One region of the Streptomyces kryoterrae genome, then DNA from elsewhere that is predicted to be linked to it. Evidence: riboswitches for the same ligand, from Rfam matches in the RefSeq annotation. Region 1 holds a riboswitch; each other region holds the start of a gene.

The links. A riboswitch is a leader RNA that binds a small molecule or an ion and turns the genes downstream of it on or off. The one in region 1 is predicted to bind cyclic di-AMP.
Region 2: it holds a riboswitch for cyclic di-AMP, as region 1 does, so the genes downstream of both, ACW4TU_RS17490 (transglycosylase family protein) here and ACW4TU_RS20990 (M23 family metallopeptidase) in region 1, are expected to answer to the same signal.
Region 3: it holds a riboswitch for cyclic di-AMP, as region 1 does, so the genes downstream of both, ACW4TU_RS39155 (C40 family peptidase) here and ACW4TU_RS20990 (M23 family metallopeptidase) in region 1, are expected to answer to the same signal.
Region 4: it holds a riboswitch for cyclic di-AMP, as region 1 does, so the genes downstream of both, ACW4TU_RS10615 (M23 family metallopeptidase) here and ACW4TU_RS20990 (M23 family metallopeptidase) in region 1, are expected to answer to the same signal.

Annotation. Positions count from the first base shown of each region.
Region 1 covers NZ_CM133358.1:4,854,735-4,861,855, reverse strand. The annotation lists gene ACW4TU_RS21005 (dihydrofolate reductase family protein) at 1-136, shown strand, start outside; tRNA gene ACW4TU_RS21000 (tRNA-Met) at 191-264, shown strand; gene ACW4TU_RS20995 (PP2C family protein-serine/threonine phosphatase) at 442-1,563, shown strand; cyclic di-AMP (ydaO/yuaA leader) riboswitch at 1,821-1,978, shown strand; gene ACW4TU_RS20990 (M23 family metallopeptidase) at 1,990-3,054, shown strand; gene ACW4TU_RS20985 (aldo/keto reductase) at 3,169-4,113, shown strand; gene ACW4TU_RS20980 (PrsW family intramembrane metalloprotease) at 4,135-5,562, opposite strand; gene trmB (tRNA (guanosine(46)-N7)-methyltransferase TrmB) at 5,611-6,405, opposite strand; gene lhgO (L-2-hydroxyglutarate oxidase) at 6,486-7,121, opposite strand, start outside.
Region 2 covers NZ_CM133358.1:4,113,030-4,120,150, forward strand. The annotation lists gene ACW4TU_RS17465 (formylglycine-generating enzyme family protein) at 1-636, opposite strand, end outside; gene ACW4TU_RS17470 (Ppx/GppA phosphatase family protein) at 906-1,862, opposite strand; gene ACW4TU_RS17475 (DUF501 domain-containing protein) at 1,859-2,464, opposite strand; gene ACW4TU_RS17480 (FtsB family cell division protein) at 2,490-2,960, opposite strand; gene eno (phosphopyruvate hydratase) at 3,208-4,488, opposite strand; gene ACW4TU_RS17490 (transglycosylase family protein) at 4,878-5,612, opposite strand; cyclic di-AMP (ydaO/yuaA leader) riboswitch at 5,617-5,788, opposite strand; gene ACW4TU_RS17495 (transglycosylase family protein) at 5,973-6,968, opposite strand.
Region 3 covers NZ_CM133358.1:8,791,184-8,798,304, forward strand. The annotation lists gene ACW4TU_RS39130 (8-amino-7-oxononanoate synthase) at 1-1,019, shown strand, start outside; gene ACW4TU_RS39135 (DUF397 domain-containing protein) at 1,090-1,311, opposite strand; gene ACW4TU_RS39140 (helix-turn-helix domain-containing protein) at 1,322-2,179, opposite strand; gene ACW4TU_RS39145 (ATP-binding protein) at 2,392-2,853, shown strand; gene ACW4TU_RS39150 (DUF6243 family protein) at 3,449-3,664, opposite strand; gene ACW4TU_RS39155 (C40 family peptidase) at 4,821-5,294, opposite strand; cyclic di-AMP (ydaO/yuaA leader) riboswitch at 5,298-5,477, opposite strand; gene ACW4TU_RS39160 (hypothetical protein) at 5,861-6,169, opposite strand; gene ACW4TU_RS39165 (ATP-dependent Clp protease proteolytic subunit) at 6,177-6,821, opposite strand; gene ACW4TU_RS39170 (hypothetical protein) at 6,970-7,121, opposite strand, start outside.
Region 4 covers NZ_CM133358.1:2,536,514-2,543,634, forward strand. The annotation lists gene ACW4TU_RS10610 (GntR family transcriptional regulator) at 1-601, opposite strand, end outside; gene ACW4TU_RS10615 (M23 family metallopeptidase) at 790-1,563, opposite strand; cyclic di-AMP (ydaO/yuaA leader) riboswitch at 1,577-1,744, opposite strand; gene ACW4TU_RS10620 (M16 family metallopeptidase) at 1,959-3,347, opposite strand; gene ACW4TU_RS10625 (M16 family metallopeptidase) at 3,344-4,693, opposite strand; gene ACW4TU_RS10630 (DNA gyrase/topoisomerase IV subunit A) at 5,092-7,121, shown strand, end outside.

The sequences.
Region 1 (7,121 bases):
CGCCTGGCGTGAGCCGGACACCTTCGTGGTGGCGGCGGACGGGAACGGGCTGCTCGCGCAGGAGGGCGTCGAGGTCGTCGTACTCCCCGAGTGCGAGGAGCGCGCCAAGGCTCCCAACGCCCACCTCGCGGGCTGACGATCAAACGTGGTGATCGGCGTCCCGCGGATGGCGTATAGTTGCATTCAACGGCGCGGGGTGGAGCAGCTCGGTAGCTCGCTGGGCTCATAACCCAGAGGTCGCAGGTTCAAATCCTGTCCCCGCTACTAAAGGCCCAGGGCCGGAAACCAGGAAACTGGTTTCCGGCCCTGAGTCGTTTCCTCGGGGCGTTTCCCCGAGTCGTTTCTTAGCCCGGTCGGTCCACCTGGCTCGCCCGCCGCACCCGCCCCCGGAAACCTGGTCGGGACGGACAGGCCGTGGTGAGCCGGCGGGAGACGAGACGCGTGGGACGGTCGGGGCACTTCCTGGACCCGGCAGCGGGCGAGCCGGAAGAAAAGGCCATCTCCCGGGTGCGGACCCTCGTCCGTGTCCTGCCCGCACTCCTGATCCTCACCGGGATCGTCTACGACTACGCGACCCCGCGTCACCTCACCGCCATCCCCTTCTTCACGGCCGCTCCGCTCATCGCCGCCCCGCTCTCCTCCCTGCGCACCACGGTGGTCACCGGCGCCGCGGCACTCTTCGCCGAGTACGTCGTCCACCTCCGCTTCGGGTTCAGCGCGGACGCCGACTCGATCACCGAGACGGTCACCGTGGCCACGGTCGCCGTCCTGGCCGCCGTCATCAACCGGATGGTGCGCCGGGGCGACCGGCGCCTCGCCTCGGCCCGCGAGATCGCCGAGGCCGTGCAGCGCGCCGTACTGCCCGAACCGGAGGCACGCATCGGCGGGTTCGAGATCGCGGCCCGGTACGAGGCCGCCCACGAGGGCGCCTTCATCGGCGGCGACCTGTATGCCGTGCAGGACACCACGTACGGCGTACGGGTCGTCCTCGGGGACGTGCGGGGCAAGGGGATGGGGGCGGTGGCGGCGGTCGCCGTCGTCATCGGGGCGTTCCGGGAGGCCGCCGAACAGGAAGCGACCCTGGAGGCCGTCGCCCAGCGGCTGGAACGGGCCCTCGCCCGCGAGGGCGCCCGGCGCGACGGGCTGGAGGCCGCCGAGGGTTTCACCACCGCCGTCCTCGCCGAACTCCCGCACGGCGACGGGATCGTACGCATCCTCAACCGCGGCCACCCCCCGCCCCTGCTCCTCGCCGCCGACGGCACCCTGCGCATCCTCGACCCGTCCGCGCCCGCGCTGCCGCTCGGCATGGGCGACCTCGGCACCTGGCCCGACCGCACCGAGGAGACCCCCTTCCCCGGCGGCGCGACGCTGCTCCTGCACACCGACGGGCTCTCCGAGGCCCGCGACGAGCACGGCACCTTCTTCGACCCGGCCGACCGCCTCACGGGCCGCGTCTTCCGCGCCCCGGCCACCCTGCTCGCCACCCTCGCGGACGAGGTGCGCCGGCACTCGGGTGGCGGGACGACGGACGACATGGCGCTGCTCGCCGTACGACGGCCGTGAGGCCGGTTCTCATCGGTTGTCACCGAAGGTGAGCGAACGCTCTCTCTCCGCCTCTCTCCGCGCAAGATCTGACACACAGTCAATACTCAGGAGTCACTTGCGTCATGGTCAACTCGCCCGATTTTCACCGGTGGTGACCCAGAAAGTCCTCAGGAAAAGGATTAATGATCAACGGGAACAGCTTGGAATCAGGTGGCCAGGTCTATTAACGTTCGATAACGCAGCGCGGTAGTCCCAGCCGACACAAGAGTCGGCTCCGTGCGCACGTGCCTAATCCCGCAAGGGAACCGGGGAACCACCACCTTGGGGTGAATCGCTCGTCCGCCTCCGTGGCAACACGGCAGGTATACGCGCGTAGGAGACCTTCCTGCTCCGAACCCGTCAGCTAACCCGGTAGGCGAGAAGGAAGGAAAGGAGCACGCCCACGTGGCGTCAAACCCGGCTGCCCCAGAGGCCCCGTTCGTGCCGAGTCAGCGCAGCAGCGAGACCGAGGCGGGCAAGATCCCGACCTTCGGCCTCGGCGGTCGGCGCACCGACGAGGGCCCCTGGGAGGAGTGGAATCCCACCGCGGACTCCACCCGACCCGTTCGCGGCCGGCACCGCGTCGGCAAGCAGCGCGGCGGAGGACTCGCCCGCAGCTCCACCGTTCTCGGCGTCGGCGTCATAGCCGCTGTCGGCGGGGCCGGCATGGCCACCGCGCAGACCGGCAAGCCGCCGGTCTCCATCTCCATCCCCGACCTGCCCTCGGTCGGCTCGCCCTTCACGCACGACGACTCGGACGACGAGCCCAAGGGCTCCGCCACCGCGCTCAGCAGCGTCGGCGTCACCTCCGAGGAGACCCAGCAGGGCACCAGCGACGCCGGCGAGGCCCTGCGCGCCCGCATCATCCTCCAGGCCGAGCAGCAGAAGGACCAGGCCGAGGCCAAGGTCCAGCAGGCCGCCCAGGACACCGCCGCGAAGAAGGCCGCCGCCGAGGCCGCCAAGGTGAAGCGGGAGGCCGCCGCGAAGGTCGCCGCCGAGAAGAAGAAGGTGGCCGAAGCGGCCAGGGCGAAGCTGGAGGCCGCGCGTCTCGTCGAGCTCGCCAAGCAGTACACGCTGCCGACCTCGTCGTACACGATCACCTCGACGTTCGGCCAGGCCGGCTCGCTGTGGTCCTCCGGCTACCACACCGGTCTCGACTTCGCCTCGCCCACCGGCACGCCGATCAAGGCCATCCACAGCGGCACCATCACCGAGGCGGGCTGGAGCGGCTCCTACGGCTACCGCACCATCCTCACCCTCGACGACGGCACCGAGCTGTGGTTCGCCCACCAGTCGTCGATCAACGTCAGCGTCGGCCAGAAGGTCGCCACGGGTGACGTCATCGGCCGCGTCGGCGCCACCGGCAACGTCACCGGGGCCCACCTCCACCTGGAGGTGCACACCAGCAGCTCGGACAGTGCCGGGATCGACCCGATGGCGTGGCTGCGGAGCATGGGCCTGAACCCGTAGGAGACACCCTTCCGGTACCGGCGGTCCTGACCTCGGGGCTGCCGGTCCGGCTTTTACACGAACTTCGTGAACCCGCCGGAATCAGGTCCTCCGTGGCGCGCGTTGACGATGAGCATGACTGCACTCCGCAAGCTCGGATCATCGGACCTAGAGGTCTTCCCGCTCGCCCTCGGCGGCAACGTCTTCGGCTGGACCGCCGACGAGACGCAATCCTTCGAGGTGCTCGACGCGTACGCCGCGGCCGGCGGCAACTTCCTCGACACCGCCGACTCCTACTCGGCCTGGATCGACGGCAACAAGGGCGGCGAGTCCGAGACCATCATCGGCAACTGGCTGAAGGCGCGTGGCAACCGCGAGGACATCGTCGTCGCCACGAAGGTCAGCCAGCACCCCGACTACCCCGGCCTGTCGGGCGCCAACATCAAGGCCGCCGCCGACGCCTCCCTGAGCCGCCTCGGCACCGACCACATCGACCTCTACTTCACGCACTTCGACCAGCCCGAGGTGCCCGTCGAGGAGATCATCGGCGCCCTCGACGAACTGGTGACCGCGGGCAAGGTGCGGTACATCGCCGCCTCCAACATCTCGCCCGAGCGGCTCCAGGACTCCCTGGACTTCTCCGACCGCGAGGGCCTGGCCAAGTACGTGGCCATCCAGCCCCACTACAACCTGGTCTCCCGCGACACCTACGAGGGCCCGCGACGCGACATCGCCTCCCGTACGGGCCTCGCCGCCGTCCCGTACTACGCGCTGGCCTCCGGCTTCCTCACGGGCAAGTACCGCGCCGGTACGGCCGTCGAGAGCCCGCGTGCGGGAGGCGCCGTCCGGCACCTGGAGTCGGAGCGCGGCCGGAAGGTCCTGGCCGCGCTGGACGCCGTCGCGGCGGCACGGGGAGCGGAGGTCGCCACGGTCGCCCTGGCCTGGCTCGCCGCCCGGCCGACGGTGGCCGCCCCGATCGCGTCCGCCCGCACGGTGGACCAGCTCCCGCCGCTGCTCGCGGTCGCGGAACTGGAACTGACGGACGCGGAGATCGCGAGCCTCACGGCGGCCTCGGCGTGAGCGGCGCCTGAGGGCCGCAGGCTAGGAGCGGTACGGGTTGTAGGCCGGGTACGGGTCGTGGACGGGCCGGTTGTGGCTGGGGCTCGGAATGTGGCCGAGGCCGGGGCTGATGTTCTGGCTGTACGAGGGGTACGGCGTCGTCGGTCCGTACCCGTACCCGTACCCGTACCCCTGCCGGCCGTACGGCGGCCAGGTGACCGGCGGGACGGGAGCCGGCGCCGGTGCGATCGCGTGGGCCGCGTGGTCCAGGGCCGGGCGGGCCACCTCCCTGCGCTGCCACAGCTCGCCCAGCAGCTCCTGCTCCCGGACGACGAAGTCGGCGCCCGCCCGGCCGAGGCGCCCCCGGTGGCGCAGGAACGCGAGTGAGGTGGCGTACGCCTCGTACTGCGCCACCTGGCGCGCCGCCGGTCTGCCCAGGTGGCGGTGGGCGTACTCGCGGGCCAGACGGCGGGCGCGCATCGAGCCGAGGGCGTACGGCTCGGCCGGGGACAGCCAGCCGGCCATCGCGTACGCCGGCAGCTCGGCGCGCACGGTACGCAGTTCGCGCTGCCGGGTCCAGATGACCAGCCAGGTCAGCAGCCCGAACGCGGGGACCATGAACGCGGCGTACACCGCGAAGAACCCGTAGTCCCCGAAGGTCGACGAGCCGTTCCAGAAGGCGTGCATGCTCATCGCGAGCAGCAGCCCGGACAGCGGGAGCAGGACCTGGCGGACGTGCTGGCGCTCGCCCGACAGCGCGGAGATCCCGAAACCGATGCCGGTGAGGACCGTGAACAGGGGGTGTGCGAACGGCGACATGACGATCCGCACGAAGAAGGTCGCCGCGGTGACCGAGGCGATACCGCTTTCCCCGGTGAGCTGGTCGGTGCCGAAGGCGGTGCCGAGATAGAGGATGTTCTCCGTGAAGGCGAACCCGGTGGCGGTGACCCCGGCGATGACGACGCCGTCGACGATCCCGGTGAAGTCGCGTCGCCGGAAGAGATAGATGAGCAGTACGGCGGCCGCCTTGGCGGACTCCTCGACGACCGGCGCTATGACCGTGGCCCCGAGGGTGTCCGCGCCGGACGGGTCGGCGGTGGCCGTCGCTATCCATCTGGTCGCGAAGCTGTTGGCGACGATCGCTATCAGGGCCGCCGCGCAGGCGCCCCAGGCGAAGGCGAAGAGCAGGTTGCGCCAGGGCCCCGGCTCGACCCGGTCCAGCCACCGGAACGCGGCGACGAGCAACGGCACGGGCAGTACGGCGAGCCCGAGCCCGACCAGGAACCCCTCGGTGCCGGTCTGTTCACGGACCAGGGCGAGGATGACGAGCCCGGAGAGCGCGAGCAGGCTGGTGAGGGCGCCGTAACGCACCCAGTTCCGCTGCCACCAGTGAGCGTGCCGCAGCGCCCCGCCGACGGGACCGTCGGTGGGGCCGCTGGGATGCGTCGGGTACGGGGGAAAGGTGGCCACGGCATTGACCCTAACGGCGGGTGTTTTACGAGCGTTGCGGCTCGTGCTCTATGGGTGCTGTACGCGGCGGAACAGCAGGTCGTTCACGACATGACCCTTCTCAAGTCCCTGGCCCTCGAAACGGGTCAGCGGCCGGAACTCCGGACGTGGCGCGTAACCACCCCCGGGCCGGGTGTTCTCGAACTCCGGGTGCGTGCTCAGCACCTCGAGCATCTGTTCGGCGTACGGCTCCCAGTCGGTGGCGCAGTGCACGATCGCCCCGGGGCGCAGCCGAGCGGCGACGAGATCAAGGAACTCGGCCTGAATCAGCCGCCGCTTGTGGTGCCGCTTCTTGGGCCAGGGGTCGGGGAAGTAGACGCGCAGGCCGTCGAGGGAGCCGGGGGTGAGCATCTCGCGGAGCAGGATGACGGCGTCACCGTTGGCGACCCGGATGTTGGTCAGTCCGTGCTGGTCGGCGAGGCTGAGCAGGTTGCCCTGGCCCGGGGTGTGCACGTCGACGGCGAGGATGTTGGTACGGGGGTCGTCGGCAGCCATCCTCGCGGTGGCCTCGCCCATCCCGAAGCCGATCTCTAGTACGACGGGCAGGTCGTCCCCGAACAGCTCGCCGAGGCGCAGAGCGCGGCCGTCGATGTCGAGGCCCCACTTGGGCCACAGCCGCCGCAACGCGTCGTCCTGCCCGGCGGTGACCCGGCTGCGCCGGGGCTGGAAGCTCCTGATCCGCCGCTCGAAGTGGGACCCGGCGGGATCGGCCTGAGGCCCACCGGGGAACCGGGGCGCACCCTTGGCCCGGACGGCGGCGGGCGTCGGCTCGGGGGAGGGGGCGGAGTCAAGGGAGTCAGACACAGTGCGGCCGATTTTAGCCCTTGGGGCGTTTCCCACTCACGCACTCACTCCCTCACCTGTTCACGGCATCCCGGGTCTGCCTACCCGCCCAGCACACCCAACGCGCGCCGAGCCACCTCCCGCCCGATGGGCAGCGAAGCGGTCGCCGCGGGCGACGGCGCGTTCAGGACATGCACCGCCCTCGCCCCCTCCCGGATGAGGAAGTCGTCCACCAGCGTCCCGTCCCGCAGCACCGCCTGCGCCCGCACCCCCGCCGCGGCGGGCACCAGATCCGCCTCCGTCACCACCGGCAGCAACCTCCGCACCGCCCGCGTGAACGCCTTCTTGGACACCGACCGCATCAGCTCCCCACCGCCGTACCGCCAGTGCCGCGCCGCTATCCGCCACGACCCCGGCCACGCCACCGTCGCCGCCAGCTCCCGCACCCGCACGGTCCCCCACCCGTAGCCCTCCCGGGCCAGCGCCGGCACGGCGTTCGGCCCGATGTGGACGCCCCCGTCGATCCCCCGGGTGAGATGCACCCCGAGGAACGGGAACGCCGGATCCGGCACCGGATACACCAGCCCCCGCACCAGCTCGGGCCGAGCCAGCGTGAAGTACTCGCCCCGGAACGGCACGATCCGCATCCCGGGATCGTCGCCGGTCAGCCGCGCGATCTCGTCGCAGTACAGCCCGGCGCAGTTGACCAGCACCCGCCCCCGCACGACCTCGCCGCC
Region 2 (7,121 bases), 740 kb from region 1:
GTCGACCTGGAAGGTCGGGTGGCTGCGGCGCCGCGCAGAGGCGCGGCAGCTCCAGTGCTCGTCGAACCAGCCACCGCCGCGGAGCACTCTGTAGGTGCCGTAGACCTCGGCGTCGTAGACGTCCCAGCACCAGTCCCAGACATTGCCGAGCATGTCGTAGAGACCCCACGGATTGGGACGTTTGCCGCCCACGGCATGGATCCGCTCGTCCGAGTTGTCCCGGTACCAGGCGATCTCGTCGAGCGGCCCGTACTGCGGTCCGGTCGTGCCCGCCCGGCAGGCGTGCTCCCACTCGGCTTCGGTCGGCAGCCGGTACCCGTCGGCGGACCCGTCCCACTCGACGCCCTCGCTGCCGGTACGCAGGTGGTAAGCGGGCGTGAACCCGTCGCGCAGGGACAGGGCGTTGCAGAACCGCGCCGCGTCCCACCAGGAAACGGACTCAACGGGCAACTGGTCCCCACAGGCGGCGCTCGGCCGCCGGCCGGTGATCTGTGCGTACAACGCCTGGGTGACCGGACGTGCCCCGAGCCGGTACGACGCGACCTCGACCGGCCAACTGCGCTGTGTCCGCCGGTCCGACAGCGTTACCTGCCCCGGCGGAACGACGACCATCCCGCTTCCTGCGACCACGTCCATGATCGGGAGATCCTACCGAGACCTGTCAGTACTCCACGGCGGCCCGGACCAGAGCAGAACAACCGACGAGATGGGACAGCAATGCTCCGTTGCCACACGGCAAGGGCAGCAGGCGGCCGAGGGCCCCGCACAGACGACGGCCCCGGTCCCTCTGAACGAGGTTCCGGGGCCGCCTCGCGCTCAGCTCAGCGCATCACCGCAGGTCAATCTCTACTGTCATCCTCTGCGACGTCCTGGGCCACTGTGAACGTGATCCCGTCGAGGAACGCCTACGAACGCGACTCGGCCGCGCAACTGTGCGCGATCCCGTCAAGAATGTCGTGCTCGCTCACCACGACCTCCGACGCACCGATGCGCTCCATGATCGAGAGCAGTACGAGCGCCCCCGCCCCGATCACGTCGACGCGCCCCGCGTGCATGGAGGGGATCGCGGCGCGCTCGGCGTGGGTGGAGCGGAGAAGGGTCTCGGTGATCTCGCGGACGCGGTCGTAGGAGACCCGGGAGTGGTGGATGGCCTCCGGGTCGTACGCGGACAGGTTCTGCGCGATCGCCGACACCGTGGTGACCGACCCCGCGAGACCCACCAGCGTGCGCGCCTCGCCCAGCGGGACCGTCTCCGCCGCCAGGTCCAGGGCCGCCTCAATGTCCGATCGGATCGCCGCGATCTGCTCCTCGGCGGGTGGATCGGTGACGGCGCCGTCCCGCACCAGGTGCCGCTCCGTCATCCGTACGCACCCGATGTCCACGGACCGCGCCCCGCGCACGTGGTCGTCCCCGACCACGAACTCGGTCGAGCCGCCGCCGATGTCCACGACGAGGTAGGGCTTGGCGAGGTCGTCGCGTCCCGTCAGTTCCCTGGTGGCGCCGGTGAAGGAGAACTCGGCCTCCTGTGCGCCCGAGATGACCTCGGGCTCGACACCCAGGATGTCCAGCACGCCCCGTACGAACTCGTCCCGGTTCTCCGCGTCCCGGGAGGCGGACGTCGCGACGAAGCGGAGCCGCTCGGCGCCGTGCTCCTTGATGACCGCGGCGTACTCCCGGCAGGCCGCGAAGGTCCGCTCCAGCGCCTCGGGGGCCAGCCGCCCCGTACGGTCGACGCCCTGCCCGAGGCGGACGATGGTCATCCGCCGGTCCAGGTCGACGAGTTCGCCCGTGTCCGGGTCGGCGTCGGCGACGAGGAGGCGGATCGAGTTCGTACCGCAGTCGATGGCGGCGACGCGGGTCACTTGCCGCCCTCCCCGGGCTCCACCGGCTTGAACGCGAAGTAGCCGGACTCGCTCTCGTGAACCTCCCAGCCGTCCCCCTCCGGAGGCCTCGAGCGCATGACGCAGGGCCCCTTCGCCCACCACTCCGGCAGCATCGCGATCGCCTCGTCGCCCAGCGGGTTCACCCCGGGGCCCGCGGCCAGCGAATGGCCCACGAGGACGTGCAGGCACTTCACGCGGTCCGGCATGCCGCCCGCGCTCGGGAAGCCCTCCAGGACCTCGATGGCGTCACGGCGGGCGATGTAGTCCTCGTGCGCGGCCCGGTACGCGGCGGCCAGCTCCGGATCCGTCGCCAGACGTTCCGTCATCTCCTTCATCACGCCGTTCGCCTCCAGCGTGCCGATCGCCGAGGCGGCGCGCGGGCACGTCAGGTAGTACGTCGTGGGGAAGGGCGTGCCGTCCGGCAGCCGTGGAGCCGTCTCCACGACGTCCGGGTGACCGCAGGGACAGCGGTGCGCGATGGCGCGCAGCCCGCGCGGCGGGCGGCCCAGCTGCTGCTGGAAGGCCTCGACGTCCGCGTCGGTCGGCTCGGTGCGCGGAGTGGGAGGCGGGGGCGTGTCCATACCTGTCTTCTCTGTTCCGTTCAATTCACTGGTCGGCGGCGTCGGCCTTGTCCACGCCGTCCCAGACGTTCGCGTACCAGGGGCGGTCGGCCGCGCCGAGGTCGGCGCGCGACTGCTTCGCCGCGTCCGGGTCGATCACGATGAACCCGGTCTCACCCGGCAGCACATAGTGCAGCCGCTGCCGGATCTGCTGCTCCGCGTACGCGTCGTCCTGCCAGCGTGCCTTCAGGTCGCGGAGTTGCTCGACCCGCCGGCTGGTCCGGTCGCGTTCGCGTTCCGTGGCGGCGATCTCGGCGCGCTGGGAGACGTACTGCCTTATCGGGTAGGCGAGGGCCACGATCAGCGTGCAGAGGACCAGGACGAGCAGGGCCGCCCGGCCGGTCAGCCGGGAGCGGCGGGCCTGGCGCTTGGTCTGGGACCGGTAGACACGGGCCGCCGTCTGCTCGCCGAGCAGCTTGATCCTGGTCGCGGTGGAGAACCGGTCCCGGTTGGTCACTGATGCTCACCTCGCAGCTCTAGGCCGGTCACGCTCGCGCACCTGATCTTCGCGGCCGGGGGTCCGGGAGGTCGTCCCCCGGGAAGGCACAGCACAGTACGGCCCATGTTCCCCGCCTCCCGTTCACACGCGCGTACGTCCCCGCACACGGTACGGGACCGGGTACGGGGACGTACGTGCGACTGGCTATGCCTTGACCCGGGTTGGGTCGGCCGTTGTTCTCAGCCGGTGTTCTGAGTCGCTGTTCTCAGCCCTTGAAGCGGGGGAAGGCCGAGCGACCGGCGTACACCGCCGCGTCGTCGAGGATCTCCTCGATGCGCAGCAGCTGGTTGTACTTGGCGACGCGGTCCGAGCGGGCCGGGGCGCCGGTCTTGATCTGGCCGCAGTTCACGGCGACGGCGAGGTCGGCGATGGTGACGTCCTCGGTCTCGCCGGAGCGGTGGGACATCATGCACTTGAAGCCGTTGCGCTGGGCCATCTCGACGGCGTCCAGGGTCTCGGTCAGCGAGCCGATCTGGTTCACCTTGACGAGCAGGGCGTTGGCCGAACCCTCCTCGATACCACGGGCGAGGCGCTCCGGGTTGGTGACGAAGAGGTCGTCGCCGACGATCTGGACCCTGTCGCCCAGCTTGGCGGTGATGGTCTTCCAGCCGGCCCAGTCGTCCTCGTACAGCGGGTCCTCGATGGAGATGAGCGGGTACGCGGAGACGAGCTCCTCGTAGTACTCGGTCATCTCGGCGGCCGTGCGCGACTTGCCCTCGAACTCGTACTTGCCGTCCTTGTAGAACTCGGACGCGGCGACGTCGAGCGCGAGACCGATCTGCTCGCCGGGGACGTAACCGGCCTGCTTGATGGCCTCGATGATGAGGTCGAGCGCGGCGCGGTTGGACTCCAGGTTCGGGGCGAAGCCGCCCTCGTCGCCGAGGCCGGTGGACAGGCCCTTGGTCTTCAGCACCTTCTTGAGGGTGTGGTAGATCTCCGCGCCCCAGCGCAGCGCCTCGGAGAAGGACTCCGCGCCGATCGGGGCGATCATGAACTCCTGGATGTCGACGTTGGAGTCCGCGTGGGATCCGCCGTTGAGGATGTTCATCATCGGAACGGGCAGCAGGTGCGCGTTCGGGCCGCCGAGGTAGCGGAAGAGGGGGAGGTCGCTGGCCTCCGACGCGGCGTGGGCGACGGCGAGGGAGACGCCGAGGATGGCGTTGGCGCCGAGGGAGCCCTTGTTGTCGGTGGCGTCCAGGTCGAACATCGCCTGGTCGATCAGGCGCTGCTCGGTGGCGTCGTAGCCGACGAGCTCCGGGCCGATCTGCTCGATGACGGCGAGGACGGCCTTCTCGACACCCTTGCCGAGGTAGCGGTTGGGGTCACCGTCGCGCAGCTCGACGGCCTCGAAGGCTCCGGTGGAGGCGCCGGACGGGACGGCGGCACGGCCGGTGCTGCCGTCATCGAGGCCGACCTCGACCTCGACGGTGGGGTTGCCTCGCGAGTCGAGGATTTCCCGGGCTACGACGACGTCGATGGACGGCACGAGCATCTCCTTCTTGCTGGGATGTGACGCGGGTACGCGGGGCTGCTGGGCCTCGTGAGTACGAGGCGGCGGCGGCTCCGCGATGATGAGCCTAACCGGCTCCGGGGGATCGGCCAGCCTTCCGGCCACCCCATGGACGGAACATGAACGGAACCGAGGGTAAACATTGTTCCCCCGGGGAACAAAAAGCCCCGCTCCGGTGCGTACGGGGGAAGACGCACCGAAGCGGGGAGCCCGTGGGGGACGGGGGTGGCCCTCACGAGGCCTTCACTGTGGAAGGCGCGGATGTGAGGGCCCTGTGGTTCACCTGCGAGCCGGCCGGGATCTGGGGGAGATTCCGGCCCGCAGGTGACCGGGGTCAGCTGCCGTACAACCGAGATACGGCCGCGTCAGCTGAGGTGCAGCTGCTGGCCCGGGAAGATGAAGTCGGCGTCGTCGATGATGTCCTTGTTCAGCTGGAAGAGCTTCTGCCAGCCGCCCTTGACGTCGTGCGCCTCGGCGATCGCGCTCAGGCTGTCGCCCTTGACGACCTTGTACTCGCCGTCACCCTTCTCGACCTTCTTGCCGGTCGGGGTGGTGACGGTCTTCTTGGCAGCCGGCCGCTCCTGCGAACGGGAGGCCTGCTGGTTGTCGGTGGAGCGGGTGGAGGTCTCGCCGGAGCCGCTGGAGTTGTTCGAGCTGCTGGAGTTGCCGGACGAGTTGTTGTCACTCGTGCTCGTACCCGTGCCGCTGCTCGCGCCGCCGCCGTAGGAGGCGCTGGACAGGCCCGTGCCGCAGACCGGCCAGGCGCCCTTGCCCTGGCCCGCGAGGACCTTCTCGGCGATGGTTATCTGCTGGGACTTGGAGGCCTGGTCGGCCGTGGAGGCGTACGCCGAGCCGCCGTACGCGGCCCAGGTCGAGGCGGAGAACTGCAGGCCGCCGTAGTAGCCGTTGCCGGTGTTGATGGACCAGTTGCCGCCGGACTCGCACTGGGCGACGGTGTCCCACTCGGCGGAGGTGGCGGCGGAGGCGGAGCCGGCCGCCAGGAGCGGAGCGGCGACGGCGGCACCGGTCACGCCCGCGATGGCGACGACGCGGGTGGCCTTGGACGGACGGCGGTGCTTGCCCTTACCGGTAAACAGCATGCGTGTATCCCCTCACCGACGCCTGCGAGGTGAGCTGTCGGGTTCGGGCCGGTTGAGTTGCCCGGCCGTACGTCCCTTGCGGGCGTCGTACGGCTTCACCCCAAGCCGCTCCGGACAACTGCCCGGTGCGGCACTTACCTTGGGTCCCCCGCTCCTGCCTACGGCGCTTGACAGCGACGACTGTTCCCGTACGGCCGTTGGCAGGATTCGGCGTTGCGACCGGCGGGGCCCACTGTGGCGGGCGATGACGACCGTAAACAGCTGATCCTCTGAAATACAAAGACGATCAGGGCTTCTGAGACCTTTGTCTCACCGCGTCAATAGCGGACATTCAGCCTGAAAGCAGGACGTGAACTCCGGTCAGTTTTGCCCGGGTTCGCTACCTACCGCAAGGGTCTGACCGGGGAGGATGAGACCCGAGTCCGCGTCAAGGAAGGACTCGGTCCCGGTGGAGGTTCCGGACTGCCCGCCCGCAAGATCAAGGGAGTCGGTGACGCCCCAGAGGACGCCCCCGACACTGTCGGCGTACGAGCCCTCGGCCTCACCCCGATGACGTCCGGTACCGACGGCGGTTTCGGTGCCGACTTCGGCGCCCCGATTTTCCGCACTCTGACCGGAGTTGCCCTGCTCTTCACCCTCTGGGGCACCTATGGGCGAACTGTCGCTTTCCTCACCGTCACCCGCACCGGGCGACGAGTAGGACGGGGCCGGCGAGGTGACCGACCCGGCGGAGTCGCCGGAGCCGACAGGGCCGGTGGTCGCTCCGACGGACGCCGCGGGGGACGGAGACGAGCCGGAGGTCCTGGTCGAGGCCGAGGAGCCGGTCGAGGGGGACACCGAGGGCGTGGGCGACGCCGAAGTCGAGGAGGAGGGCGAGGAGTCCGAGCCCGAGGTCAAGCCGAGGCCCGAACCCGAGGTGTCGCCCTCGGCCGCGCCGGTGTCACCCCCGGCGACGCCCGTGTCGACATCGGCCGAGCCGGTGTCCTTGCCGAGCCCGGACAACAGCGCACAGGCCTCCCAGGCGCCCGCCCCCTGGTCGGCGAGTATCTTCTCGCCGACGGCGATCTGCTGCGAACGGCTGGCCTGGTCGGCGCTCGCGGCGTACGCGAGCCCGCCGTACTTCTCCCAGTCCGCCTGGGTCAACTGGAGCCCGCCGTAGAACCCGTTGCCGCCGTCGGCGCTCCAGGAGCCGCCGCTCTCGCACTCCGCGACCCTGTCCCAGGTGGTACCGCTTGCCGCGCTGGCGCCGGACGCGGCGAGCAGGGGGATGGCGATGGCGGAGCCTGTCACGCCGGCCGCTACCAGCAGAGCCGGGGCCTGACGGGGGCGACGGTGACGACCGTTCCCGGAGAGCATGCGGTGCCTTTCACGAGACAACTGGGGGCAGTGCAACCGGCGCCGCAAGACACCAAGGCATCGCACTGGTGCACGAACGTATCTACAGACGAACGCTTGTCACAAGTTAATGCCGCGCAGATCACGTGAAGATCACTTTGTTGAGGGAGTGTC
Region 3 (7,121 bases), 3.9 Mb from region 1:
ACGACTATCTGGGCCTGGCCCGCCACCCCGAGGTCACCGAGGGCGCGGCCCGGGCCGCCCGGCGCTGGGGTGGCGGGGCCACCGGCTCGCGGCTCGTCACCGGCAGTACCGAACTGCACGCGGAACTCGAACGCGAACTGGCCGGCTTCTGCGGGTTCGAGGCGGCTCTCGTCTTCTCCTCCGGCTACGCGGCCAACCTCGCCGCGGTCACCGCGCTCGCACCGCACGGTTCCCTCGTCGTCTCGGACGCGGGCAACCACGCCTCGCTGATCGACGGCTGCCGCCTGGCCCGGGGCACGACCCAGGTCGTCGGGCACGCAGACCCGGACGCCGTCCGCAAGGCCCTCGGCACGCACACCGGGCCCGCCGTGGCTGTGTCCGACGCGGTCTTCTCGGTCGACGGGGACGCGGCACCGCTGGGTGAACTCGCCGCTGTCTGCCGGGAGTTCGATGCCGGGATGGTGGTCGACGACGCGCACGGGCTGGGGGTTCTGGGCGAGGGCGGGCAGGGGTCGGCGTACGAGGCCGGGCTGGCGGGCGCGCCGGACGTCGTCGTGACCGTCACGCTGTCCAAGTCGCTCGGCAGCCAGGGGGGTGCGGTGCTGGGACCCGCCCCGGTGATCGAGCACCTCGTCAACGCGGCCCGCACGTTCATCTTCGACACCGGCCTCGCCCCCGCGGCGGCGGGCGCGGCCCTCGCGGCCCTCACCCTGCTGCGCCGCGAGCCCGAACGGGCCGCACGGGCGCGTGCGGTGGCACGTGATCTGCACACCCGGCTGACGGCTCAGGGGCTTTCGGCGGTACGGCCGGACGCGGCCGTCGTCTCCGTGCGCGCGCCGTCACCGGAGGGGGCCGTGCGGTGGGCGGCCGGCTGCCGGGCCGCGGGAGTGGGCGTGGGCTGCTTCCGCCCGCCGTCCGTGCCCGACGGAGTGTCCCGGCTGCGGCTGACCGCCCGCGCGGACCTGACCGAGGAACAGATCGCGCGGGCGGTACGGGTGATCGGCGAGAACCGACCGTAGATCCGTGGTGCGGGTGATCAGTGACACGCGACCATGAGTCGGCGGACCGCGGCCGTGCGTCGTAGGGCGATCACCGGAGCGCGGTGAGGAACCCCTCCCAGCTCTCGGGGGAGAAGAGCAGGGAGGGCCCCGCCGCGTTCTTGGAGTCGCGTACGAGCAGTCCGGCCCGGACTCCGGTGTCCGGACGGGCCGTCTCCACACAGTTGTTCGCGCCGGTGCTGTAGCTGCTGCGCAGCCATTGCACACCGGGCGGTTCGACGACGGACGGTACGTTCCGAGGCAGTGCGGACATTGGTGCCTCCTTACACGCCGTGATTCAGACCGGCGATGAAATCCAACGAATCCCCGGGCGAAAGGGCGTGGATCTGAAGGGTGTTGAAGGCCTCGCTGTAGGCCTGGAGGTCTTCTTTCCGTTCGAGGTAGAGGCTACTCATCATCTGGTCGAGAACAACCACATCCAAGTCAGAAGTGCTCGGAAAGGAGAAGATAACGAAAGGGCCGGTGATGCCGATGTACGCCCCTGCGGCGAACGGCAGGATCTGGAGTTGCACTTGGGGCAGCAGGGCCGCTTCCATGAGGCGCCCCAGCTGACGCGTCATCACCTCTGGTCCGCCCACTTCACGGCGCAGCACCGCCTCGTCGAGGACCGCGCTCAGCGCCAGCGGCGGATCCGAACGCAGCACGTCCTGCCGGGCCAGCCGCACCTCGACCAGGGCGTCGAGCCGTGTCTCCTCCAGGCTGTCCACGGCGGCCCGGGTCATCGCGCGGGCGTACTCCGGGGTCTGCAGCAGCCCCGGTACCACCGAGGTCTCCAGCGTGCGCATCGTGCTGGCCTGCGACTCCAGGCTGATGAAATCCCGGTAGGTGGGCGGCAGTACGCCACGGTAGGCGTGCCACCAGCCGTGCTGACCGCCGTCCTCGCCGCCCGCCAGCACGAGCAGCAGCTCGCGCGACTCGCCGTCCGGGACCTCGTAGGCGTCCAGGAGTAACCGGACGTCCGCCGGTTTCACCCCGCTCGCGCCTGTCTCGATCCGGCTCACCTTCGACTGGTGCCAGCCCACCAGACGGGCCGCCTCACCGCTCGTGAGACCGGCGCTGGCGCGCAACGCGCGCAGTTCGGCACCCAGTTTTCGGCGGCGCACCGCGGGACCGTACTGCATGGGCCACTCCTTACTCCTAATGAGCCGCCGAAATACGCTCTGGGGTCGCAGAGTTCACCGCTTCGAGCGACAGATATATGCATATCTTGGTGGATCGCACCCCGTGACCGGCGCGGGAATGGCAGTCTGGCGCGAAGCACCAGTCCGGGACCGTACTCGAACCAGCCGCTCCGTGTCGGGCCGCGGTCCTGTGGGAAAGGGACGACGTCGCCATGGCAGACCACCTGGAAGCATCCGTCACTCTGCCGAGCGATCCCGCCTCGGTCTCCGCCGCCCGCGCGTATGTGACCAACGTGCTGGCGGAATGGGGCTTGTCGGGTGACACCGAAGCCGCCGACAGCATCCGTCTGATCGTCTCGGAACTCGCCACCAACGCCGTACAGCACACCTTCGGGTTGTCACCCACCTTCACGGTGGACGTCGCCCTCGACCGTGACGAACACCTGCGCATCGGAGTGACCGACAGTCACCCGCGCTTTCCCAAACGCCTGCCCGCCGCCGTGCAGCAGGACAACGGCCGAGGGATGGTCATCATCCGCTGGCTGACCGCGGAGTCGGGCGGCAGACTGCGCGTCCACCCCACCCGCGAGGGCGGCAAGACGGTGTCGATCGAACTCCCGTGGACGGTCCCGGCCAGGCCCCCGGTGACGGCGCTCGGCCAGCAGGAGCCGTAACGGTTCGCCCCTGTGCCAGGCTGCCGCTGCCGTGCGCGCGGCCGAACGCGCCCCGCAGCAGGGCTGGTGAGTTCGAGCTTCTCGGCAGGCGGGACAAGCTGCGGATGTGCTGACCCGTGCCCGTGCCCCGTGGCCCCGTGGCCCCGTGTCATCGAACCCTGAGCGTTGCCGGCGAAGTGTGAGTGAGGGGGTTGCCGGGAGCCTCCGGCCAAAAAAGGCTGATCTGGTCTGACCGCTCGCGGCACCACGTACCCGACGCCGTGTCGGTGCTGGTCGTGCTGCTGCCGACGCGTTCCCGGGTGCGGCAGGCGGTTGAGCGGTCGCCGTTGGACAGATGCCCGAGTGCGGCGAGGAAGTCGCGGAAGGCCCGGTCGGTGCGGGGGGTGTCGCGGTGGCGTCGAGGTCCATGCGGTTCGGGGTGGTGGCGGCGACGGGGCCGCCGAAACTGCGGCTACCCCGGGTGGTCTGCCGAGAGGCGGGTGGGTCGGCCCAGAGCTGAGCGCGACCGGCGGCAGCCGGTACGGCAGCAGGGCCCGGACCGCGCGTCGCGGTCCGGGCCCTGCCTCGTGCGGTGCCGCCCTGCGGCGGCGGTACGTCAGCTCTGTGCGGTGTCGTCGCCCGTCTGCCCGGCGCCCTCGGCTGCGCCTGTCTTCTCGCGCATCTTGCGCACCAGCTCCGCCTTCTGGTCGGCCGCACCCTGGCGGTCGAGGTTGCGGTGCGGACCGTTGTTCTGCCGTTCGGCGCGGGACAGCTTCTTGCGCTTGCCACCGCCCATGCCCACGGGGTTGTTGATGTTCTTGCTCACGGTCACGGGTTCTCCCGGTTTTGATGTGAAGAGATCTACGGATTCATCGGTGGGGGACGGGCGGCGACATCGAAGGACGTCAGCAGGGGCCCATCACGCTCTCACTCGTAGATCGGCGCCTGGAAGAACATGACAAAGACGTTACCCGGTTCCGTCGGCACCGCACACCAACCCTTTCGCCGCCCGGCGCCGGCCGGGCCTTCGACCAGCGCCCGGGCTCAGCCGTCTCCCTCCGGGGATCTCAGCACCCGCCGGTGGTCGCCGCCGCCCGGAGTAGGCCCAGACGGGCGTTACTGGGCCAGGCCGACTCCTTGAAGTCGTTCGGCCAAGAGAGTCCGAGATCGATCCGCTCACGGAAAGCGGGCACTCTCAGTTCCGCCCATCGGAGTGCCGCTCCCAGACGCTCCTGGCCCGGTTCAGTTCGGCGAGCCGCCGCCGGCCCAGTCTCCCCGGTCAGGAAGCAGGACCGGTCCTCTCCCGGCAGGCCGGGGTCGCGTACGCCTTGGGGATCACCGGCGGGCTGCTTCCGCGCACCGCGCTGGCCGTCGCCGGTGTGGCCGCCGTACTCACGGCGGTGCCCGCGCTCTTCCGCGCTGCAACTCCTTGGCCGGGCTTACGTGTTGTGCCTCGGGGCGCGGACGCTGTGGTCGCTCCGAGAGCCCGGGGCGGCGGTGGCCGACCAGGCGCGGACCGCCATGCGTTCGTGGCGGCAGGGCTTCGTCACCAGCGCGCTCAATCCGGAGGCGCCCATCACGTTCCTGAGTCTGCTGCCGCAGTTCGTGCCGGCGGACGGTCCCGCGCTGACCCGGACGCTGTTGCTCGTGCTCGCGCTGATCATCGTGGCGCTGGCCCCGATGGGGTTTCCGGCGGTGGCGCTCCTGGCGCCGGGCTGCAAGGCGGCTGACGGGCGTCGACGCGGAGCGTCGGCAACCGACGACGACGCGGCAGACCGGCGTGTGACACCCCGTGTCTGCGGCATGATCCGCCGGACAGGCCCTTGGCCCGTCATCGTGGTGCCGGTGACCGTCTCGACGCCTGATCCGCCGGACAGACCCTTGCGCGCTGCTCCTGCTGGAGCCACTGCTGTCGCTTCTGCCGCTGTGAGACGGGTCCCGGGCCGGGACGGCGGCTTGGCTACGGCCGCCGTCCCGCCCCGGGGAGGTCAGCTGACCCGGCCGTACCAGACGCTCTTCGTCCAGATCTTCTGGAGCTTCACGACTTCCCCGGTCTTCGGGGAGTGCCAGATCTTTCCCTTTCCGGCGTAGATGCCCACGTGGTAGACGTTCGAGCCCGAGTGGAAGAAGACCAGGTCTCCGCCCCGACGGCTCTTGGCGGCTATGTGCTTGGTCTTGTTGTACTGAGCCGCCGCCGTACGAGGCAGGGACTTGCCCGCCTTCTTGAACGAATACTGCGTGAGACCGGAGCAGTCGAACCTCTTCGGTCCCGCGGCGCCGTACTTGTACGGCGAGCCCTTCTTGGAGGCCGCGATCTGAAGTGCCTTCGTCGACGGTGCGATCGCCGCGGCTTCGGTTGCGATGCCGGGGATCACCAGGGTGCCGCCGACGGCGGCGAGGGTGAGAGCCGAGGCCGTACCGGCACGGGTCATCAGCGACGGGACACGATTGAGCGCAGACATGCGTAACCCTTCGTCAGCCGCCTGTGAAGGATGACCTGTCGGATTCGGGCTGGCGAAGTTGCCCGGCCGCTGACGCGGCTTCACCCCAAGGGCTGCTCGGCCCGGTCATGGCGTGACCGTTCCGGCGACCCGTCGTGCCTGGGTCCTCCACTCCTGCCGGTGCACATCTGTCGACCGGTCATCCGGGCGGCGGCAGGACTCGGCGTCCGCCCGGATCGCCCCGCCTCTTGTGGCGGGGGCTTGTCGTCAGGAAGGGATCTTGGCTCATGGAAGTAGGAAAATCCCAATGGAATCGGGGCTTTGTGGCGTTACTCACCGCTGGCCCATTCGGGTGGACACCCGTACCCCCGGACGACTTTCGAAGGGGGCGCGCACCCTCGGACCAGCGCTTGAGCGGTCTCGTTTCGGTTACGAACTACGCCCGTCGCGCAAGCCGAACGGGTTGATCGAGGGAGCCGCGACTACTCCAAACGGGGGATGCTGTGCAGTCACTTCCCGCCCCGTTCCGGACGGTCGGGCGCCGAGACGCTTCGGCTCGCCCGGCGCGGCTCCGTCGACCGGGTGGGTCAACTGGCGGGCTCACGCGGAACGGTGACACGCGCCGTGCGGCGCTCCCCGTCGAGGACACGCAGCGCACGCGCCAGCGTAGGGGCGTGCACCTCGGCCTCGCCCCGCTGATGCATCAACTCCAGCGCGTCCCGCAACGCCACCGCCTTAACGACCAGCGCCTGCGCGGCCCGCAGGCCGCGGTACGTGTCGCCGTGGTAGGCCGGGTTGATGCGGCCGAGCAGATCGGCCACTTCGAGGTAACGGTCGATCAACTCGCCCTCCGCGCGCGTCAGTGCGGGCAGCGGAGGCAGTTCGGGCGGAAGCATCGGCGGCTCACCTCGTGCCGGGGGCGGGGGGCGAGGACTTGCGGCTGGGCACGATCCGGTCCACCAGGCCGTATTCCAGGGCGGCTTGGGCATCGAAAATCTTGTCCCGCTCGATGTCCGCGGCGACCTGTTCCGGGCTCTGTCCGGTGTGCCGTACGAGCAGTTCCTCCAGCAGGTTACGGACCCGGCCCAACTCCCGGGCCTGAATCGCGAGATCGCTGGCCTGTCCATGGATCGGCTCGGACAGCGAGGGCTGGTGGATCAGCACCCGAGCCCCCGGCAGCGCGCTGCGCTTGCCCGGCGTGCCCGCGGCCAGCAGCACGGCCGCAGCGGAGGCCGCCTGCCCCAGGCAGATCGTCTCCACCTCGCAGGTGACGAACTGCATCGTGTCGTAGATCGCCGTCATCGCGCTGAACGAGCCCCCAGGGGAGTTGATGTAGAGCGAGATGTCCCGGTCGGGCGCCAGATATTCGAGATGCATGAACTGGGCCATCACGTCGTTCGCCGAGGTGTCGTCGACCGGCGTCCCGAGAAAGACGATCCGTTCCTCCAGGAGCTTCGAGTACGGGTCCAGTGTCCGGCTCCCGGCGCTGGTGCGTTCGGTGAACTCGGGCAGCACGTAACGGGCTGACGGGTCGTCGCTGTCCTTCATGGCGCGCGCCTCCTCGGTGGCTTCCGTAAAAAATGTACAGGACGTACAGAGTCTGGCGCGAGGACTCCGTGAGGTGCTCGCTGACAGCGAAAACCCCGGGGAGCACGCCGCGCCACGGGGTTTACGGTCCAGTCCGCGGGTGTGGGGGTCAGATGAGCGGGGCCTCGTCCGGTCTGCCGTAGAAGGTGAGCGCCGGCCAGCCGCGGGATACGGCGATCTCGTTGAGGGCGTCCGCGATCTCGACCGGGGTGATCATGTGCTGCGCGGCGGCCTGGATCTTCAGGCTGAAGGTGAGCTGGA
Region 4 (7,121 bases), 2.3 Mb from region 1:
CGGTCGCACGCTCGGTGTGCAGCGCCGTGATCGCCCGCGCCCGCTCGCTGTCACCGCGCGCCACGGCGTCCACGATCGCCCCGTGTTCCGCCCATGACTCGACAGGGCTGGCCGGCGCCTCCACCGCGTACATCCAGGCGATCTTGTGCCGGAGCTGGGTGAGCGTCGAGGTCAGGGCGTGACTCCCGGAGGCCTGGGCGAGCGTCTCGTGGAACCAGCCCCCGAGGGAGCGCAGATCCTCGCTGTTCCCCCTCCTGGCCCGCTCCTGACCGAGCCTCACCAGGCCCCGCAGCACCTTGAGGTGGGCCTCGGTGCGCCGCTGGGCGGCCCGGGAGGCCCCCAGCGGCTCCAGGAGCATGCGCATCTCCAGCAGGTCGGAGGCCTCCTGCTCGGTGGGTTCCGCGACGCACGCGCCCGCGTGCCGTCGGGTCACCACGAAGCCCTCGGCCTCCAGGGTGCGCAGGGCCTCGCGGACGGGGACGCGTGAGACGCCGTACCGGCGCGCGAGCAGTTCCTCGGTGAGCCGGCTGCCGCGCTCGTAGACACCGGCGACGATGTCGTCCCGGATCGCCGTGCATACCGAGTGCGCCGGAATACGCATGTCCGACCTCCGCTTTAATCCCCGTGAAACGTCGACGATTGACGTGTGTTCAGTGACTCTATTGCAGAGAACCGGAATTTCCGACGGCAGGCCGGAATCCGTGGATATTTTTTGGACACACCGCCCTCCGAAACGCCGAAAGCCCCGGCTCGGGGAGCCGGGGCCACGACAAGTGGTGCGCAGGGTCGTCAGACGTTCACGCCGTGCGAGCGGAGGTAGGCGACGGGGTTGATGTCCGAGCCGTACTCCGGGGTCGTGCGCGCCTCGAAGTGGAGGTGCGCACCGGTGACGTTGCCGGTGGCCCCGGAGAGGCCTATCTGCTGGCCCGGGGTGACCGTCTGACCGACGGAGACATTGATGGACGACAGATGGCCGTACTGAGTGTATGTACCATCAATCATCTTGATCACAATGTTGTTGCCGTAGGACCCACCCCAGCCGGCCTCGACGACGGTGCCGGAGCCCACCGCTTGGACGGTGGTGCCGGACGCGGCATGGAAGTCGACGCCGGTGTGGCTGCCGGAGGACCAGAGGGCGCCGCCCGTCTTGTAACCCGTGGAGATGTACGAGCCGGCGATCGGGGCGACATAGCTGGTGAGGCGCTTGCGCTCGGCCGCACGGGCGGCACGGGCCTTCGCCTCGCGCGCCTCCTTGACCCGCTCCTCCGCCTCCTTCTGCGCGGCGGCCACGGCCCGCTCCTCGGCGGCGGCCTTCTCGGCGGCCTGCTCCTGGGCGGCGGCCTGCGCGTCGATCTGGACGGCGAGCGACTCGCCGATGGAGATCACCGGGGTGAGACCGGTCTGCTCGACGGCGGACTCCGCGGCGAGCGCCGGAGCGGCCAGGGAGCCGACGACGCCGGCGGTCGCGAGGGCCGCGACGCCGGCCGCGCGGACGGTCGTACGGGTGACAAGACTGGGGCGGCTGGGACGACGGTGCTTCCCGGTGGCGCGGGTGAACGCCATGTGGTGGTGGGTCCTTTCCTTCCTTCTCGCCTACCGGGTTAGCTGACGGGTTCGGAGCAGGAAGGTCTCCTACGGACACCCTCGCTGCACGCGCGGGCATCCGATTCACCCCAGGGACTGCACATGGTGGGTCCCCGGCTCCCCTGGCTCGCGCCGTACGGGGACTCGGCGATGACTGTCCGGTGCCGCGGGTGCGGCGCGGTGCATGACGGACAGCCGGACAGACGCTAAGCGGGACGTCTTTCAATCAACAAACCGATCACGGGATTTGTAGCGCATGCCACAGTGCAGACAGTCCACCTCTCCCTCAATACGGACAACTTGCGCATCAACATGGACAAAGGAGCCCCGGTGACGCTTTCGTCACCGGGGCCCCTTTCGTTACGCCGATGCCGCTACTCGGCGGGGACGACGGTCACTTCACCGATGCCGAGGGCCCGGACGGGCTCCTCGATCGTCGCCGCGTCACCGACGAGGACTGTCACCAGACGGTCCACCGGGAAGGCGTTCACGGCTGCCGCGGTGGCCTCCACGGTGCCGGTCGCGGCGAGCTGCCGGTACAGCGTCGCCTGGTAGTCGTCGGGCAGGTGCTGCTCGACCTGGTCGGCCAGCGTGCTCGCCACGGCCGCCGCGGTCTCGTACTTGAGCGGGGCGACGCCGACCAGGTTCTGCACCGCGACATCGCGTTCGGCGTCGGTGAGCCCCTCGGCCGCGAGGGTGCGCAGCACCTTCCAGAGGTCCTCCAGAGCAGGACCGGTGTTCGGGGTGTCGAAGGAGCCGCTGATGGCGAGCAGCGCGGCACCCGTGCCGTCCGGGGCCGAGCGCAGGACCTGGCCGAACGCCCGTACACCGTAGGTGTAGCCCTTCTCCTCGCGCAGGACACGGTCCAGACGGGAGGTGAGGGTGCCTCCGAGGCAGTACGTGCCGAGGACCTGGGCGGCCCAGACACGGTCGTGCCGGTCGGCGCCGATGCGGCCGATGAGCAGTTGGGTCTGCACGGCACCGGGGCGGTCCACGATGACGACCCGGCCGGTGTCGTCGGCGGTCACCGGCGGCACGGGCCGCGGCTCGGCCGACGAGCCCGTCCAGGCCCCCAGGGTGTCACCGAGCAGCGCGTCCAGGTCGATGCCGGTGAGGTCGCCGACGACCACGGCGGTGGCCGTGGCGGGCCGGACGTGCCTCTCGTAGAAGGCGCGTACGGCAGCCGCGTCGATCTTCGCGACCGTCTCCTCGGTGCCCTGGCGCGGACGGGACATCCGCGAGTCCGCCGGGAACAGCTCCTTGTACAGCTGCTTGGCGGAACGACGGGCCGGGTTGGCCGTCTCGTGCGGGATCTCGTCGAGCCGGTTGCGCACCAGCCGCTCGATCTCGCTGTCCGAGAACGCGGGCGCCCTGAGGGCGTCGGCCAGCAGACCGAGCGCCTTGGGGAGCCGCGACACGGGGACTTCGAGACTGAGGCGCACGCACGGGTGGTCGGCGTGTGCGTCGAGGGTGGCGCCGCAGCGCTCCAGCTCGGCGGCGAACTCCTCGGCGGAGTGCTTGTCGGTGCCTTCGGAGAAGGCCCGGGCCATGATCGTGGCCACTCCGTCGAGACCGGCCGGCTCGGCCTCCAGGGGGGCGTCGACGAGTACCTCGACGGCGACGACCTGCTGGCCCGGGCGGTGGCAGCGCAGGACGGTCAGTCCGTTGCCGAGCGTGCCGCGCCCGGGTGCCGGGAACGCCCAGGGCCTGGCCTCGCCCGCCTGGGGCTGGGGGTGGAACTCCATCGTGGCGAGCTCGGTCACTTGGCCGCCTCCTCGTCGGTGTCGGTGGCGGTGTCGGTGGCGGTGTCGGCGGTCAGGGGTTCGTAGACGAGCACCGCGCGGTTGTCGGGGCGCAGCCGGTCCTTGGCGGCCTGCTGGACCTCCTCGGCCGTCACGTCGAGCACGCGCTGCACGGCGGTCAGGGCGAGCTGCGGGTCGCCGAACAGCACCGCGAAACGGCACAGTTCGTCGGCGCGGCCCGAGACCGTACCGAGCCGGTCCAGCCACTCGCGCTCCAACTGGGCCTGGGCGCGCTCCATTTCCTCGGCCGTGGGGCCCTCCGCGGCGAACCGGGCGAGCTCCTCGTCGACGGCGGCCTCGATGACCGGCACCTCGACGTCCGCCGAGGTCTTCACGTCCAGCCACCCCAGGGAGGGCGCTCCGGCCAGCCGCAGCAGGCCGAACCCGGCCGCGACCGCCGTACGGTCCCGCCGTACGAGCCGGTTGTAGAGGCGGGAGGACTCGCCGCCGCCGAGGACGGTGAGCGCCAGGTCGGCCGCGTCGCACGCACGCGTGCCGTCCTCCGGGAGCCGGTAGGCGGCCATCAACGCGCGCGCGGGGACCTCCTCGACGACGACCTCGCGCAGTTCCTCACCGATGACGTCGGGGAGGGCGCCGGAGCGCGGCGCGGGCTTGCCGTCGTGCCCGGCGACGGATCCGAAGTACTTCTCGACCCAGGCCAGCGTCTGGGCGGGGTCGATGTCCCCGACGACCGACAGGACGGCGTTGTTGGGCGCGTAGTACGTGCGGAAGAACGCGCGGGCGTCCTCGAGCGTCGCCGCGTCGAGGTCGGCCATCGAGCCGATCGGCGTGTGGTGGTAGGGGTGGCCCTCCGGGTAGGCGAGGGCGGTCAGCTTCTCGAACGCCGTCCCGTAGGGGACGTTGTCGTAGCGCTGTCGGCGCTCGTTCTTGACGACGTCCCGCTGGTTCTCCATGGACTCGTCGTCGAGGGCCGCGAGCAGCGAGCCCATGCGGTCGGCCTCCAGCCAGAGGGCGAGCTCCAGTTGGTGGGTGGGCATGGTCTCGAAGTAGTTGGTGCGCTCGAAACTGGTGGTGCCGTTGAGCGAGCCGCCCGCGCCCTGGACCAGTTCGAAGTGGCCGTTGCCCTTCACCTGGCCCGAACCCTGGAACATCAGGTGCTCGAAGAGGTGAGCCAGGCCGGTACGGCCCTTGACCTCGTGGCGCGACCCGACGTCGTACCAGAGGCACACCGCTGCGACCGGGGTCAGGTGGTCCTCGGAGAGCACCACGCGCAGCCCGTTGGCGAGGCGGTGCTCGGTCGCTGTCAGGCCGCCGGAGCCTGCCTCGGCTGTGGCCGTGTGACCCATGGGCATGTACGTCCCTTCGATCGCGGATGCGGTTGTTGCAACCGCTGTTTTCCTGCCGGTCCTGCCACTGTATGCAAGCGTGTGGAGTGCTGGCGAAGTTCCCGGCGGACGTACGCCGACAGCGAGATTCCTCGGGTGCCAGGCGGTACGTTTCAGCAACAGCGGCCGTCGCCCAACACCGCCGCAGGCACGGGCCTTGGTCCGCGTTGTCAGTGCGACAGTCCACAATGGTCCGCGTCAGATCCCGTTCATGTCTCAGCAAGAGTGAGCCGCAGGGGCGCGTCGGTGTCGAGAGGGCGAGCGCGCGGAGGCCCGCAGGGCTGAGCACGATCGGGCTCTCGACACCGACACAAGCCCCCCGTAGGCGAACGACCAGGAATCAGAAGGAGCCGGCAGCGATGGCCCGCCGCACCACGAAGACCCCGCCGCCCGATGACTTCGAGGAGCGGATCCTCGACATCGACGTCGTCGACGAGATGCAGGGCTCCTTCCTCGAGTACGCGTACTCGGTCATCTACTCCCGAGCCCTGCCCGATGCCCGCGACGGCCTCAAACCCGTACACCGTCGCATCGTCTACCAGATGAACGAGATGGGCCTGCGCCCCGACCGCGGCTATGTGAAGTGCGCCCGTGTCGTCGGCGAGGTCATGGGTAAGCTGCACCCGCACGGCGACGCGTCGATCTACGACGCCCTGGTGCGTCTCGCCCAGCCGTTCTCCATGCGCGTGCCGCTGGTCGACGGCCACGGCAACTTCGGTTCGCTGGGCAACGACGACCCGCCGGCCGCCATGCGGTACACCGAGGCCCGCATGGCCGACGCGACGTCCCTGATGACGGAGTCGATCGAAGAGGACACCGTCGACTTCGCCCCCAACTACGACGGCCAGGAGCAGGAACCGGTGGCGCTGCCCGCCGCCTTCCCGAACCTGCTGGTGAACGGCGCGTCGGGCATTGCCGTGGGTATGGCCACGAACATGCCGCCGCACAACCTCGGCGAGGTCATCTCGGCGGCCCGTCACCTCATCCGCTACCCGGCCGCCGACCTCGACACCCTGATGCGGCACGTCCCGGGCCCCGACCTGCCCACCGGTGGCCGGATCGTCGGCCTCGCCGGGATCAGGGACGCGTACGAGACGGGCCGCGGCACGTTCAAGATCCGCGCCACGGTGTCGGTGGAGAACGTGACGGCACGCCGTATGGGCCTGGTCGTCACCGAACTGCCCTTCACCGTCGGCCCGGAGAAGGTGATCGCCAAGATCAAGGACCTGGTCGGCTCGAAGAAGCTCCAGGGCATCGCCGACGTCAAGGACCTCACCGACCGCAGCCACGGCCTGCGCCTGGTCATCGAGGTCAAGAACGGCTTCGTGCCGGAAGCCGTCCTGGAACAGCTCTACAAGCTGACGCCGATGGAGGAGTCCTTCGGCATCAACAACGTGGCGCTGGTGGACGGCCAGCCCCTCACCCTGGGGCTCAAGGAGCTTCTGGAGGTCTATCTCGACCACCGCTTCGAGGTCGTACGGCGTCGCTCGGAGTTCCGCCGCGGCAAGCGCCGTGACCGGCTGCACCTGGTCGAGGGCCTGCTCACCGCACTGGTGGACATCGACGAGGTCATCCGGCTGATCCGCTCCAGCGACAACTCCGCGCAGGCGAAGGAACGCCTGATGGAGCGGTTCTCCCTCTCGGAGATCCAGACCCAGTACATCCTGGACACCCCGCTGCGCCGGCTGACCCGGTTCGACCGCATCGAGCTGGAGTCCGAGAAGGAGCGGCTGGCCGCCGAGATCGCGGAGCTGACCCGGATCCTGGAGTCGGACGCGGAGCTCCGCAAGCTGGTCTCGAACGAACTGGCCGCGGTGGCCAAGAAGTTCGGCACCGAGCGGCGCACGGTTCTGCTGGAGTCGGCCGGTGCCGCCCCCGCGGCCGGCGTCCCGCTCCAGGTGGCCGACGACCCGTGCCGGGTCCTGCTCTCCTCGACGGACCTGCTGGCGCGCACGGCGAACGGCGAGCCGTTCCCGGCGGACGAGGACGGCAGGCGCGCGAAGCACGACCTGATCGTCTCCGCGGTCCCGGCGACGGCACGGGGCGAGGTGGGCGCGGTGACGTCGGCCGGCCGACTGCTGCGTATCAACGTCATCGATCTCCCCCGCCTCCCGGACACGATGGCGGCGCCCAACCTCTCGGGCGGTGCCCCGCTGTCGGAGTTCCTCTCCCTGGAGGACGGCGAGACGGTGGTCTGCCTGACGACGCTCGACGAGTCGTCACCGGGCCTCGCGATCGGCACGGAGCAGGGCGTCGTCAAGCGGGTGGTCCCCGACTATCCCTCCAACAAGGGGGAGTTGGAGGTCATCACGCTCAGGGACGGCGACCGGATCGTCGGTGCCGCCGAGCTGCGCACGGGCGAGGAGGACCTGGTCTTCATCACGGACGA